Regions from separate parts of the Paraburkholderia sp. RAU2J genome, predicted to be linked through region 2. Evidence: riboswitches for the same ligand, from Rfam matches in the RefSeq annotation. Region 2 holds a riboswitch; the other holds the start of a gene.
The links. A riboswitch is a leader RNA that binds a small molecule or an ion and turns the genes downstream of it on or off. The one in region 2 is predicted to bind thiamine pyrophosphate.
Positions count from the first base shown of each region.

Region 1: linked by a shared signal. The riboswitch ahead of B0G69_RS04640 (FAD-dependent oxidoreductase) and the one ahead of thiC (phosphomethylpyrimidine synthase ThiC) in region 2 are both predicted to bind thiamine pyrophosphate.

Region 1 covers NZ_RBXG01000001.1:992,708-999,482, forward strand. Annotated here, with positions in the region: gene B0G69_RS04620 (ABC transporter ATP-binding protein) at 1-691, opposite strand, end outside; gene thiE (thiamine phosphate synthase) at 786-1,889, opposite strand; gene B0G69_RS04630 (thiazole synthase) at 1,886-2,701, opposite strand; gene thiS (sulfur carrier protein ThiS) at 2,750-2,947, opposite strand; gene B0G69_RS04640 (FAD-dependent oxidoreductase) at 3,013-4,143, opposite strand; TPP riboswitch at 4,375-4,498, opposite strand; gene B0G69_RS04645 (ABC transporter ATP-binding protein/permease) at 4,906-6,657, shown strand; gene B0G69_RS04650 (SDR family oxidoreductase) at 6,654-6,775, shown strand, end outside.
Region 2 covers NZ_RBXG01000001.1:2,618,247-2,625,021, forward strand. Annotated here, with positions in the region: gene B0G69_RS11990 (L-lactate permease) at 1-1,509, opposite strand, end outside; gene B0G69_RS11995 (hypothetical protein) at 1,838-2,299, opposite strand; gene B0G69_RS12000 (glycine zipper 2TM domain-containing protein) at 2,497-2,709, opposite strand; gene thiC (phosphomethylpyrimidine synthase ThiC) at 3,014-4,945, opposite strand; TPP riboswitch at 5,038-5,156, opposite strand; gene B0G69_RS12010 (GreA/GreB family elongation factor) at 5,298-5,708, opposite strand; gene B0G69_RS12015 (hypothetical protein) at 6,409-6,651, shown strand.

The DNA.
Region 1 (6,775 bases), 1.6 Mb from region 2:
CGGCCGGTGTGCCTTCGGCGTGAACCCCGCCGTTGGCGAGAAAGTAGACGTAGTCCGCGATCGCGAACGATTCAGGCACGTCGTGCGTGACCAGGATCGAGGTGGCGCCTAGCGCCTGATTCAGCGCGCGGATCAGGTTCGCGGTAATGCCGAGCGAGATCGGATCGAGACCGGCGAAGGGCTCGTCGTACATCATCAGTTCGGGGTCGAGCGCGATGGCGCGCGCGAGCGCCACGCGCCGTGCCATGCCGCCGGAAATCTCCGACGGCATCAGGTCGCGCGCGCCACGCAAGCCGACCGCGTTGAGCTTCATCAGCACGAGGTCGCGCAGCAATTCTTCGGGGAGATCGGTGTGCTCGCGCAGCGCGAAGGCCACGTTTTCGAACACCGACATGTCGGTGAACAGCGCGCCGAACTGGAACAGCATGCCCATTTTGCGGCGCAGCGCGTAAAGGCCGTCGCGCGTCTGCTGGCCGACGTCCTGGCCGTGGAGGAGGATCTGGCCGCGCTGCGCGCGTACCAGACCGCCGATCAGACGCAGCACGGTGGTCTTGCCGCAACCCGAGCCGCCCATGACCGCGACGACCTGCCCGCGTTTGAAGCGCAGATTCAGGTTCGACAGGACGAGCTGGTCGCCGTAACCGAAGTCGACGTCGCGCAGCTCGAGTAGGGTCTCGGGGGAGGAAGACACGAAACTGACAATCCTTTTACACGGAAGGCCGAATTATAGGGCCATCATGCAAAAGTTGCCGTGAGGTGCCCTGTCTATTAAAAAAGCCTGACGATTATCGCGTAAACCCTTGCTGCAGGGCAGAAACGGCGGCCGCCGGATCGGCAGCTTCCGTGACCGCGCGCACCACCGCCGCACAGCCGACACCCGTCGCCAGCACGTCGGGCAGCACCTGCAAGTCGATGCCGCCGATCGCCACCAGCGGCACGACGCCGTCCAGCAGACGCACGTAGCGTGCGAGGCGCTTGAGACCCTGCGGCGCGGTCGGCATGACTTTGGTCGTGGTCGGAAACACGGCGCCCAACGCAATGTAGCTCGGCCGAAAATGCAGCGCTTTCAGAATTTCGTAGAAACCATGCGTCGACAGACCCAGCCGGATGCCGGCGGCGGCCAATGCGGACAGGTCGGCGGTATGCACGTCTTCCTGACCGAGGTGGACGCCATACGCGCCCGCTTCGAGCGCGGCCTGCCAGTGGTCGTTGATGAACACTTGGGCGTCGTGCGCGTGTCCGGCGGCCACGCAGCGGGCGATTTCGCGCTTCAGTTCGTCGGCGGGTTCGGCCGATTTGCGGCGCAACTGCACCGTCTTCACGCCGAAGCCAACCACCCGCTCGACCCATTCGGCGCTCGGCAGCACCGGGTACAGGCCGAGCCGGTCCGGGCATCGTGCGAACACTTGCGCGGGCGCGGCCGGCAAACCGGCAAGGCGCGGGAAACGGGCGAGGTCGGACGGAAAGGCGTCGTCGGCGCGGGTTTCGTCGCCGTCGCGCCACGCGAGCGCCAGCACCAGCGCATCGTGCGGATCGAAGCCGCAGTCGAGAAACGCGGCCAGCGCGGCAATCCAGTCATCCGCCAGATGGCCTTCGAGGCGGTACTTCTCCCCGCCCAGATGCAGCGTGGCCTTGTCCTGCGCCGCTTCGATCACACCGGCGCCCTGCACCAGCCAGCGCGCCATCTGCTCGCCGTGCTGCTGGGCGTCGGCGATCACGATCAGGTCGCCGCCATTCGGCTCGTCCGGCGCGGTCAGGCAGATGCGCCACGGCGCGTGCGTCGGCGGCCAGTCGCCCAGGCGCGCGCGGATGCGCTCCGTGGCTTCGGTGAGTTCGTCGGCGGGCGGCCAGAACAGGTCGCGATTCTTCAAGGCCAGTGTTTGCGTCATGCGGCGCTCCCGTCTTGGTGCCAGAACGGCATGCCGACCACCGGCGTGCTCGCGTGCGCGCTTTCGCGCTCGGCCATCGGCCCCGCCAGAAAAGCCTGGCGGCCCGCTTCGACGCCCAGCGCGAACGCGCGCGCCATCGCGTCGGGGTGCGTCGCCTGCGACACCGCGGTGTTCAGCAGCACGCCGTCGAAACCCCACTCCATCACCTGCGCCGCATGCGATGGCACGCCGAGCCCGGCGTCCACGATCAGCGGCACGTCCGGCAGCCGCTCGCGCAGCACCCGCAGCCCGTAAGGATTGATCACGCCCTTGCCGGTGCCGATCGGCGCGCCCCACGGCATCAGCGCTTCACAACCGGCGTCGAGCAGGCGGCGGCCGATCACGAGGTCTTCGGTGCAATACGGCAGCACTTTGAAGCCGTCCTTGATCAGCTGCGCGGCCGCTTCGATCAGGCCGACCGGGTCGGGCTGCAACGTGTAGTCGTCGCCGATCAGTTCGAGCTTGATCCAGTCCGTTTCGAAGATTTCGCGCGCCATGTGGGCGGTGGCCACCGCCTCGCCGACCGTCAGGCAGCCGGCCGTGTTCGGCAGGAGCGGCACGCCGTGGCGCTTGAGCAGATCGAAGAAGCCGGCTTCGGCGCCGCCTTCGTTCATCTGCCGGCGTAGCGCGACGGTCACCATGCCGGGGCGCGCCGCGTCGATCGAATCGGACAGCGACTGCAGCGACGGATAGCGCGAGGTGCCGAGCAGCACGCGGCTCGCGAAGGTTTGGCCGTACAGCGTAAGCGCGTCGGCCGTTTGGGGGGAAGTCATTTGCATCATCGGGTCTCCGGCAAAGCGTGGCGGGCGGCGGGGCAGCGCTTAGCCGCCGGCCACGGGTTGCACGACGTCGAGCCGGTCGCCCGGCTGCAGCGCGCGCGCCGCATGCTGCGTGCGCGCGACGAAATCGCCGTTCAGCGCGACCGCGAACGGCGGGCGCGCGCCGTACGCGGCGAGCGCATCGGCGACGGTCGCGCCTTCGGGCAGCGACAACGGCTTCTGATTGATATGAATGTCCATGGTGTTCGAATACGGTTCAATCGATGGCGAAAGCGGCGGCCGAGCGGCATGGGACCGCGCAACGCTCATGCTGGCTCCCGCGCGCAGTCCTGTTGGAAAAGCTCGCTCCAGCGGGCGTCGCGGCGCCACTCGGCGAACGCGTCGGCATCGCCGATACGGCCGTCGAGCAGCGCCGACGCGAAGCGCACGGCTTCGTCGGCGACCTCCGGCACGATCATGTAGCCGTGCCGGTACAGCCCGTTCACGCGCAACGTCCGCGCGCCGTCCCACAGGAGCGCCGGACGGTGGTCCGGCAAGGTCGGGCGGCATTGCGAATTCAGTTCGAGGATGCGCGCCTCGCCGAAGCCCGGATGCACCGAAAACGCCGCGCTCAGCAGTTCGAGCGCCGAGCGCACGCTGACCGGCGACATGTCCTCGCCTTCGACTTCGGTGGCGCCGATCACGTACAGGTCGTTCTGCTTCGGCGCGATATAGAGCGGATAGCGCGGATGCAGCAGCCGCACCGGGCGTGTCAGGTTGATACCGGGCGCATGCACCCGCGCGACTTCGCCGCGAATGCCCCGCAGCGTGGGCAGCACGGGCTTCGCGCCGAGGCCCCGGCAGTCGATCGTGATGCGCCCGGGCGGCAGCGACTGCTCGTCGACGGCCGTGTTCCAGTGGGTTTCGACGCCGCGCTCGGCAAGGCCCGCGGCCAACGCGGCCAGCACCTGGCGATTATCCAGTTGGCCTTCACGCGGCAGCAGCCAGCCCTGGTTGAAGCGGCCCGCCAGCGCGGGCTCGGCCGCGCCGACCTGCGCGCCGGTCAGCGTCACGAAACCGCCGTCGAGCAGGTCGGCCGGCGCGTTCGAGCGCACCCGGCGTTCGAACAGCGGCGCTTCGGTGCGGTCGGCATGATGCCAGACGACCAGCGTGCCATTGCGTTGGAAGAATACCGGCTCGGGCAATTCGGCCAGCACCTGCGGCCAGGTATCGAGCGAACTCGCGCCAAGGCGCGTGATGAGCAACTCGGCGCTGGCGGCTTCGGCGAGCGGCGCCAGCATCGCCGCGGCGACCCACGCGGCGGCCTGCGAGCCGGCGGCGTCGCCGCGCTCATACAGCGCCACGCGATGTCCCTGGCCCGCCAGACGCCATGCGACCAACCGGCCGCAAAGACCGCCGCCGAGAACGGCGAAATCAGGTTGGGCGGACCGGTTCATCGCGCGGACTCCCGCGTGTGCTTTGGTCTACGGCGGCAAGCAAGGCTGAAGCACGACGCGCCGACGGCGACGTAGCGAAGAGCAAAACACATATCTGAAGAATAGGCGGTCATCGAGTCCTTTCCGTACGGCAAAGAAACGCACGTACCCAGGACGAAACCGGCGGGTCAAGCCGGCCGGACAATACGCGCGTACCGAGGTACGGACGCCGTCCGGCGGGGAATGGAAGACTGGCTGCTTCCGGAAACTTCCCGCGCCGGTATTACCCGGATCGGGTGCAAAGGGTCTCTCTCAGCCTCGCCGCCGCAGCCTGAAAATCAAGCCGCCTGTGGGCGAAGCACCCCTGTTTCGTCGCAGCTCATTAGACCATAAAAGGCGCGGCGCCCGCAAACCAGCGGCTCGCGCGGCAGCATGGGTTTCAACCGGCACCCTGTTTCGTTGCGGCGATGTGGGCGGAGCCGAGGCTCTGGCACAATGCCGGGACCGGATGCCGCATGCGCGCTTCGCCGCATGCGCGGCGGGCGCCGCCGGGGCGAAGCCCTTAAGCGAAAATTAATTTTCGCTTAAGGGCCTCACGCCAGAATCGGGCGGTCGCCCAGACGCGCGTTCACCGAAACACGACGCCCGGGCAGGTATCGCACCGCCGTCGCAGAGCGGCCCGACATTGGGCCGCTTCGCGGCGCAATAGCCCGACATGGGCCGGCCGGAGTCGGGTCGGCGCTTCGGATCAGCACTTCGGGCCTGCACTTCATCAGGACGCTCATGACACCCAATTTTTCCTCCAGCCCCGCGCTGCCGCCCGACGAAAAAGTCTCCGCCTGGAGCCTGATCAAACCCTACTGGGTTTCCGAAGAACGCAAGACGGCGTGGGGTTTGCTCATAGCGATCATCGTGATGAACCTGCTCGTCGTGTGGATCAACGTGCGGCTGAACCGCTGGAGCGCCGACTTCTACAACGCGCTGCAAAGCAAGAACGTGCACGATTTCCCGCACCTGCTGATGGTGTTCTCGGGACTCGCGTTCGGCTTCATCATCCTCGCGGTGTACGGGCGATATTTGCGTCAGATGCTCGGTTTCCGCTGGCGCCAGTGGCTGACCACGCGCTATCTGAACGAGTGGCTGCACGACAGCGCCTTCTACCGGATCGAACGCGACCGGCTTGCCGACAACCCCGACCAACGGATCAGCGACGATCTGCAGTCGTTCGCCACCACCACGCTGTCGCTCACGCTCGATCTGCTGTCCACGGTCGTCACGCTCGTGTCGTTTATCACGATCCTGTGGTCGCTGGCCGGTGCGCTGACCATCTCGCTCGGCGGCATGCCGTTGCAGATTCCCGGCTACATGGTGTGGGCCGCGGCGCTGTATGCGGTGGTCGGCTCGCTGATCATCCAGAAGGTCGGCCATCCGCTCGTGTCGATCAACTACCAGGCGCAGAAAGTCGAGGCGGATTTCCGTTTCGGCCTCATCCGGCTGCGTGAGAATGCCGAACAGATTGCGTTCTACAACGGCATGGACACCGAGAAGTCGAACGCGCACTCGCTGTTCGGCCGCATCCGCGACAACTGGTGGCAGGTGATGAAGTACACCAAGCGGCTCACCTTCGTGCTGAGCTTCTATGGCCAGATCGCGATCATCTTTCCGCTGGTGGTCGCCGCGCCGCGCTATTTCGCGGGCGCCTTCACCTTCGGTGTCCTGATGCAGATTTCGAGCGCATTCGGCACCGTCAGCGATTCGTTCTCGTGGTTCATCAACAGTTACGCGAGCCTCGTCGAGTGGCGCGCCACCGTGAACCGGTTGCGCGAATTCCGCCGTGTCGTTCACGCGCCGCGTCTGAAGGAGTCGGTCTCGCCGGCCACCGAGCATGGCGGCATCAAGCTGCATTTCGTCGACGCCGATCAGCTTTCCACCGACGGCCTCAAGCTCGCGCTGCCGAACGGCAACCCGCTGTCGCGCATCCGCGATATCGCGATTCAACCGGGTTCGCGCTGGCTGGTGCGCGGTCCGTCCGGCGCGGGCAAGAGCACGCTGATGCGCGCGCTCGCCGGCCTGTGGCCGTTCGGCGACGGCTCGATCGACGCGCCGGTCACCGCGCGCATGATGTTCATCCCGCAGGTCAGCTACATGCCGATCGGCACGCTGAAAGCGGCGCTCGCCTACCCGTCCTCGGCCACCGCCTACACCGACGACGAATGCCGCGAAGCGCTCGTCACCTGCCATCTGTCGGAGTACGCCGACCGCCTGCAGGAGTCCGGGCACTGGACCCGCATCCTGTCGCCGGGCGAACAGCAGCGCCTCGCCGCCGCACGCGTGCTGCTGCACAAGCCCGACTATCTGTTCCTCGATGAAGCCACCAGCGCGCTCGATGCGGAAAACGAAGCGCGTCTGTATCGCCTGTTCACGGAGCGCCTGCCGAAGGCGGCGATCGTCAGCGTTGCGCATCGCGAATCGCTAGCTGCGTACCACGACGAAACGCTCGACGTCGAACGTGCGGGCGAAGCGGTCGCGGCCTGAGCATCGTGAGCGATATCCGCGACGTGAGCGCAGCCCGCCCTGATGAACGCGTCGTGCTGATCACCGGTGCGGGCTCCGGCATCGGCGCGGCGCTCGCCCGGCGCATCGCCGCGCCGCA
Region 2 (6,775 bases):
CTTCGCGAACACCACACCTTCCTTGCCTTTGAGTTCGGTGGTCGCCACGCCGGTCGAGATGTTTTGCGGCGAGATCATCTTGCCCATCACACCGCCCGACGAATTGGTCGCCGCCATCAGCACCGGACTCAGATTCAACTGGTTGGCCGCCACCACCTGCAGATTGCCGAACAGCGCATTGCCCGACGTATCGCTACCCGACAGGAACACCGCGACCCAGCCGAGGAAGGCCGACACCAGCGGAAAGAACGGACCCACCGACGCGACGCCGAGACCGAGCGTATAGGTGAGCCCCGAGTAGTTCATCAGATAGGCGAGCCCGACGATGGTCGCCACCGTCAGAATGGCGATGCGCGTCTGCACCCACGTGTCGGCGACCGCCTTGCCGAATTCGCGCGCGCTCAGGCCGACCACGAACGTCGTGATGAGCGCCGCGACCAGAATCGCCGTGCCGGTGGCGAGCGGCTGGAAGTCCCACACTGCGGCATACGGCGTGTTGTACAGCGTGATGAACACGGCCTTGTCGAGCCCCGGCCACGGTATTTTGACGTCGCCGATCGTGAAGACTCTCGCGATGGTCCACACGATCACCACGACTGACACGATAATCCACGGATACCAGCCCTGGGCGCCGCTGATCTTGCCGCGCACCTCGCCGATACGGTCGACGCTGATCGCGAATTCGGGATCGGCAGCAGGCTTCCAGATGCGCAGGAATGCGATCGTCAGAATCAGCGACACCATCGACGACAACACGTCGGTCAGGCTGTAGTTCACGTAGTTCGACGCGATGAACTGCGTCAGCGCGAAGCTCGCGCCCGACACCAGCAGCACCGGCCACACGCGCAGCATGTTGCGAAAGCCCGCATACACCGCGATCACATAGAAGGGCAGCAGCAGTGCGAAGAACGGCAACTGGCGGCCGACCATCTTCGCGAGCAGATCGGACGGCAGATGCGTCACCGCGCCGAGCACGGTGATCGGTACGCCGAGCGCGCCGAACGCGACCGGCGCCGTGTTGAAGATCAGCGTAAAGGTGAGCGCTTCGAGGGTGGGAAAGCCGAGCAGGATCAGCAGCGAACTGGTAATGGCAACGGGAGTGCCGAAGCCGGAAATCCCTTCGAGCAACGCGCCGAATGAAAAGCCGACCACGACCAGCACGACCCGCCGGTCATTGGGCAGGTTGTCGATCATCCACATGCGAAAGGCCGCGAAGCGGCCCGAGCGTTGCGCGACGTTGTACAGCAGGATCGCCGTGACCACGATCCACATGACCGGCCAGCAGGCGAACACCGCGCCCGCGAACACCGAGTTGAACGCGAGCCCGACCGGAAACCGCCACACTGTAATCGCGACGATCAGACCGACGATCAGCCCCGCGAGCGATGCCTGCCAGGCTGGCCTGCGCGCCCAGCCGAGCAGCAGCAGCACGACGATGATCGGCAACGCGGCGACAAGGAACGAAGGCAATAGCGCATTGCCGACCGGGGTGAGTAGTTGGTGAAACATCACGTCTCCTTGGTATTGTTCGGCGCGACGCGGGGGATCACGAATGAGAGGCGCGTCTTTGTGGCAGGACGGACGAGCGTCAGCGGAACGTAAGAGTCGAACCGCATTCCTTATTAAACGGCTACTGCATGTGCTTCCCAAGCATAGAACCCCGCGCGGGCACGTCAAGAAGGGAAACTACGGGCGCACGAAAAGAAGTGGCGCAGGCGGGTCGTCTGCACGATGTGGAGCACGGTGCATGAAACGAAGCGGGCGCGTGATCGCGCCATGGCGAGTGCGCCCGTATTGCAGTGAGCGGCGTGCACCGAAGCCTGCATGCGACACGCGTTCAGTGGTGCCAATGATGATGTCCCCACCCTCCACCCCAATAGCCGCCGATGCCGATCGACACCGATGGTCCGTAGTAGCCTGGATAGCCGTAATACGCCGGGTAAGCGGGATAGACCGGAGGCGGATAGTAGGCGGGATAAGCCGGCGCCGCATAGAGGGGCGGCGCCGCTACCGCATAAGTGGGCGGCGCGTCTTGTTGCTGCTGTTGCTGCGCATCGGTCGAACCGGTTTGCCCCGCCGGGACGCCCTGCTGCACCGCCGTCGCGGGCGCCGTTGGATACGTTGAATAGTAAGCAGGGTAATAGCCGGCCGGAAAGTAACCGTATGGGTAATAGCAGCCCGACAACGTCACGACGCAGAGGACGCCGCAGGCAGCAACGCCTCTACGGGATAGCCGCAAAAAAGCGCGCGGCAGCCATGAGCCCCTCGCGCGAAAACTGTTGATGACGCGGGACCTCATGACGCGCTCCTCGTTGTACCGTACACCATCATCGTCGGCGTAACGAGATGAGCTTACGCTCCCGCGGCACGAACACGATTGCAAAACGTAACGGCGCATTTCACGACGTTGCACCGCATCGTTTGACGCTTACGCTAAGCGTCGTGTTCGCTTTCGAAATACCGTGACTTACCGCGCAGTATGCGCCTGCATGCCGCTTACTTGCCGACCTGATTACCGATGATGCCACCCGCCGCCGCACCGCCGATCGTCGACAGTGCATTGCCGCCGATCGCCGCGCCCGCGGCGCCGCCCAGACCCGCGCCGATTGCCGTATCACGCCCTTGCCGGCTCATGCCTTCACACGCCGAAAGTCCCCCAATGAGAGCAACGATGGTTGCGAGCGTGCCGATTTGCCGAATCTTTCTCATGATGCTGACTCCCGGTTGGTTAATTGGGTTTGTTGGTCGTAACCGCCGAAACGTAAGAGAGACAAAAGCCCCCGGTTCATGCATTCGATGTTAGCCGTGCGTCGCGTATCCAGATGTGTGAGCTTGTCAGCGGATTGACGGTTTCGTAATCAAATGTTTCCCTTCGTCCAGCATGCGGCGTGCCCGGCGCCGCATACCCTCGCACAGACGAAAAAGCCCGCCAGTGGCGGGCTGTGATGCTGCGATGCAGGTTCGTGGCGGAATCGGGCGGCGCTAAAGCGCTGCCCGATCTGCCTATCGAACCTTACTGCCGCTGATAGATCTCGGCGCCTTTCTTCATGAACTCGATCGACTTCACTTCCATGCCTTTCTTCAGCGCTTCGTCGTCGGTGACGCCTTGTTGCGCCGCGAATTCGCGCACGTCCTGGGTGATCTTCATCGAGCAGAAGTGCGGGCCGCACATCGAGCAGAAATGCGCGACCTTGGCCGAATCCTTCGGCAGCGTTTCGTCGTGGAATTCGCGCGCCTTGTCCGGGTCGAGGCCGAGATTGAACTGGTCTTCCCAACGGAATTCGAAACGCGCCTTGCTCAGTGCGTTGTCACGCACCTGCGCGCCCGGATGACCCTTCGCCAGATCGGCGGCGTGCGCGGCGAGCTTGTACGTGATGATGCCGGTCTTCACGTCGTCCTTGTTCGGCAGGCCCAGGTGTTCCTTCGGCGTGACGTAGCAAAGCATCGCCGTGCCGAACCAGCCGATCATCGCCGCGCCGATGCCCGACGTGATGTGGTCGTAGCCCGGCGCGATGTCGGTGGTGAGGGGCCCGAGCGTGTAGAACGGCGCTTCGTCGCACCATTCCAGTTGCAGGTCCATGTTCTCCTTGATCAACTGCATCGGCACGTGGCCGGGGCCTTCGATCATCGTCTGCACGTCGTGCTTCCACGCGATCTGCGTGAGTTCGCCCAAGGTCTTCAACTCGCCGAGCTGCGCTTCGTCGTTCGCATCGTAGATCGAGCCGGGACGCAGGCCGTCGCCGAGCGAGAAGGCCACGTCATACGCCTTCATGATTTCGCAGATGTCTTCGAAGTGCTCGTACAGGAAGCTTTCCTTGTGATGCGCGAGACACCACTTCGCCATGATTGAGCCGCCGCGCGAGACGATGCCGGTCATGCGCTTGGCCGTCAACGGCACATACTGCAGGCGCACGCCCGCGTGAATCGTGAAGTAGTCGACGCCTTGCTCGGCCTGTTCGATGAGCGTGTCGCGGAAGATTTCCCACGTCAGGTCCTCCGCCTTGCCGTTGACCTTTTCGAGCGCCTGATAGATCGGCACCGTGCCGATCGGCACCGGGCTATTGCGGATGATCCACTCGCGCGTCTCGTGAATGTGCTTGCCGGTCGACAGATCCATCACCGTGTCGCCGCCCCAGCGGATCGCCCACGTCATCTTGTCGACTTCCTCGCCGATCGACGACGTCACCGCCGAGTTGCCGATGTTGGCATTCACCTTCACGAGGAAGTTGCGGCCGATGATCATCGGCTCGCTTTCCGGGTGGTTGATGTTGTTGGGGATGATCGCGCGGCCGCGCGCCACTTCCTCGCGCACGAATTCCGGCGTGATCGCCGTGAGGCCGTTCGCACCGAACGCGCTCGCGCCGAACGCCTGGCCCGGATGCTGACGGCCCATCATCGCGGCGAGCTTCTCGCCGTTCGGACCGCTCGTCTTCAGGCTCTCCAGATACTCGGCGCGGCGCTGGTTCTCGCGAATCGCGATGTATTCCATCTCCGGCGTGATGATGCCCTTCTTCGCGTAGTGCATCTGCGACACGTTCTTGCCGGCGATCGCGCGGCGCGGCGTGCGATGCAGGCCTTGGAAACGCAGGCCGGCGGTGGCGGTGTCGGCGGCGCGCTCGCGGCTGAAGTCGCTGGACAGACCCGTCAGCGCTTCGGTGTCGCCGCGCTCTTCGATCCACGCCTGACGTAGCGCCGGCAGGCCCTCGCGAATATCGATCTTCGCGTCCGGGTCGGAGTAGGGGCCCGACGTATCGTAGACATAGACCGGCGGATTCTTTTCGCCGCCGAAGCTGTCGGGCGTATCGGCCTGCGAGATTTCTCGCATCGGCACGCGGATGTCGGGACGCGAACCGCTCACGTAGACCTTGCGGGAATTCGGCAGCGGCGCGACAGCGGCTTCATCGACGTGAGCGTCGGCGGACAGGAATTTTGGATTGGCGTTCATCGTATCTCCATGCAAAGCAATGTGGGCAGCTAAGCAGGAGACGAGACGGAAGTAGTCGGAAATCGCGCGAGAGGTGAGGCGATGGAGCTGGAGTGCGAAATCCGTACGCTTCCCTGCGCTGGCATTATCCAGATCAGGTTCAAAGGGTATTTCTCACCCGCGCGGCACGGACCTCCAAGCTCCATGCGACGCAGGACCCCCGCGTTAGCAGCGCACACGATACACCGGCCACCCGCGACTTGGCAACCCGTCCGGTTGAACCGAACCGCGCATCGCGGCGCGGCCCACCGTGTCCTGTGCTGATTGTGACGGGCAGGCGGGCGAGCTGCGGCGTGCTTGAGTTACAACGAGATCAGAGCGAGAAATTGTCGCCGGCTTCGGGCTGATACAGGATCTTGTCGAGCTTCAGCACTTTCTCCGTGCCGCTCGGCGGCGTGAAGCGGATGCGCTCGCCGCGCTTCGCGCCGAGCAGCGCGAGGCCGGCCGGCGAGAACACGTTCAGGCGCCCGTGCGCGAAGTCCGCGTTGGGCGGATAGACGACGGTCCAGGTCATCTGTTCGCCGCTGGCTTCGTCGGTCAGGGTGGCTTGCGAATTCATCGTCACCACGTTGGCCGGAATTTCGCGCGAATCAACGATCACGGCGCGCTCGAGGACGTCGTCGAGCATGTCCTGCAGTTTCGCGCTCGCGCCGGGCGCGGATGCGTGCTTCTCGAGGCGGGCGACATCGAGTTCGGTCAGATAACAGGGTTTCGTCTTTTTCATGACGGGTACTCCAATTCGATCTGCATAAAAGAGAACGGCGTGCGGAAGCGTTCAGCCCGGCGCCCGAAGAAAGTCCCCTTGGGGACGACGCGGCCTGAACAGTGGAGCTAGCAGCGTTAGATCGGGAGCCGGGCGGCGGAGAGCGGGAGCGTTCGGGACGGCTCGCCGGCCGGACACGGCGCGAAGTCCGCGCGCGCGTCACCGGTTGCGCGGCGGGGGCGCAAGCGGATGAGGGCACGGGAAGTCGGGAAGCGCATCGAAGTAGCCGGCAGGTGTCGACAGAAGGGGGTGAAGGCGTCGCCTGAAAACGGAAAGCAGCGCCATAGAAAGGTCCATGTTAGCACGCGGCCGAGCGTCGCCCGATTCGATCCGCGTCGGCCTTGTGCTCGGGCAACGGGCGGCGCGGTAGCACTTGGGATGCATTCAAGCACATCGTAAAAATGTCGTTACTGGTTCTGTCGGGCTTTGTGAAGTGCCCGTTGTTCATTGAGTCTGCAGCAGAGGCGGCTGCCCGGTTCGGTGACATCGCGCCGGACGGCATCGCTGATGCGAAACGAATCGAGTCGGCCTACGGGTGAGTGCGCATGAAAACGAACCCATCGCGGTTGCGGACGCTCGGTGCAGTGGCGGGGGCCATGACGCTGCTGGCGGCGCGTGCCGGCTGCGCGCTCACGCTGACGTTCTCAATGTGCCTCCGGGCGTGACGAGCGGCGTGGAGGTCGCGTTGCAGGTGAACGACGGCGTGCCGGCGCGGGATCGTGTAGCGGCGCGTTTCGTCGATAGCGGCGGGCGAATCGCCGCGGCGCGCAGCGGTCACTATCAGGTCGGGCGCGACGGCGGCACATTGTCGTTGTCGCCGAAGGGGGCGCGCACCGGGACGCGCGTGACCGCGGTCGTGAGCTATCAGTGCCTTCACGAATTCGCGTGCGCGGATTTCAGGTGATGGCGGGAGTCATGTTCCACTGCCGCGCACGCTGAAAAAACACCAGCGATACGTCCCCGGTTTTTGTGTTGCAAGGACACCAAAAAGTTACGATTCTTTCGCTCGGCGCGGTGGGCGCTTACTG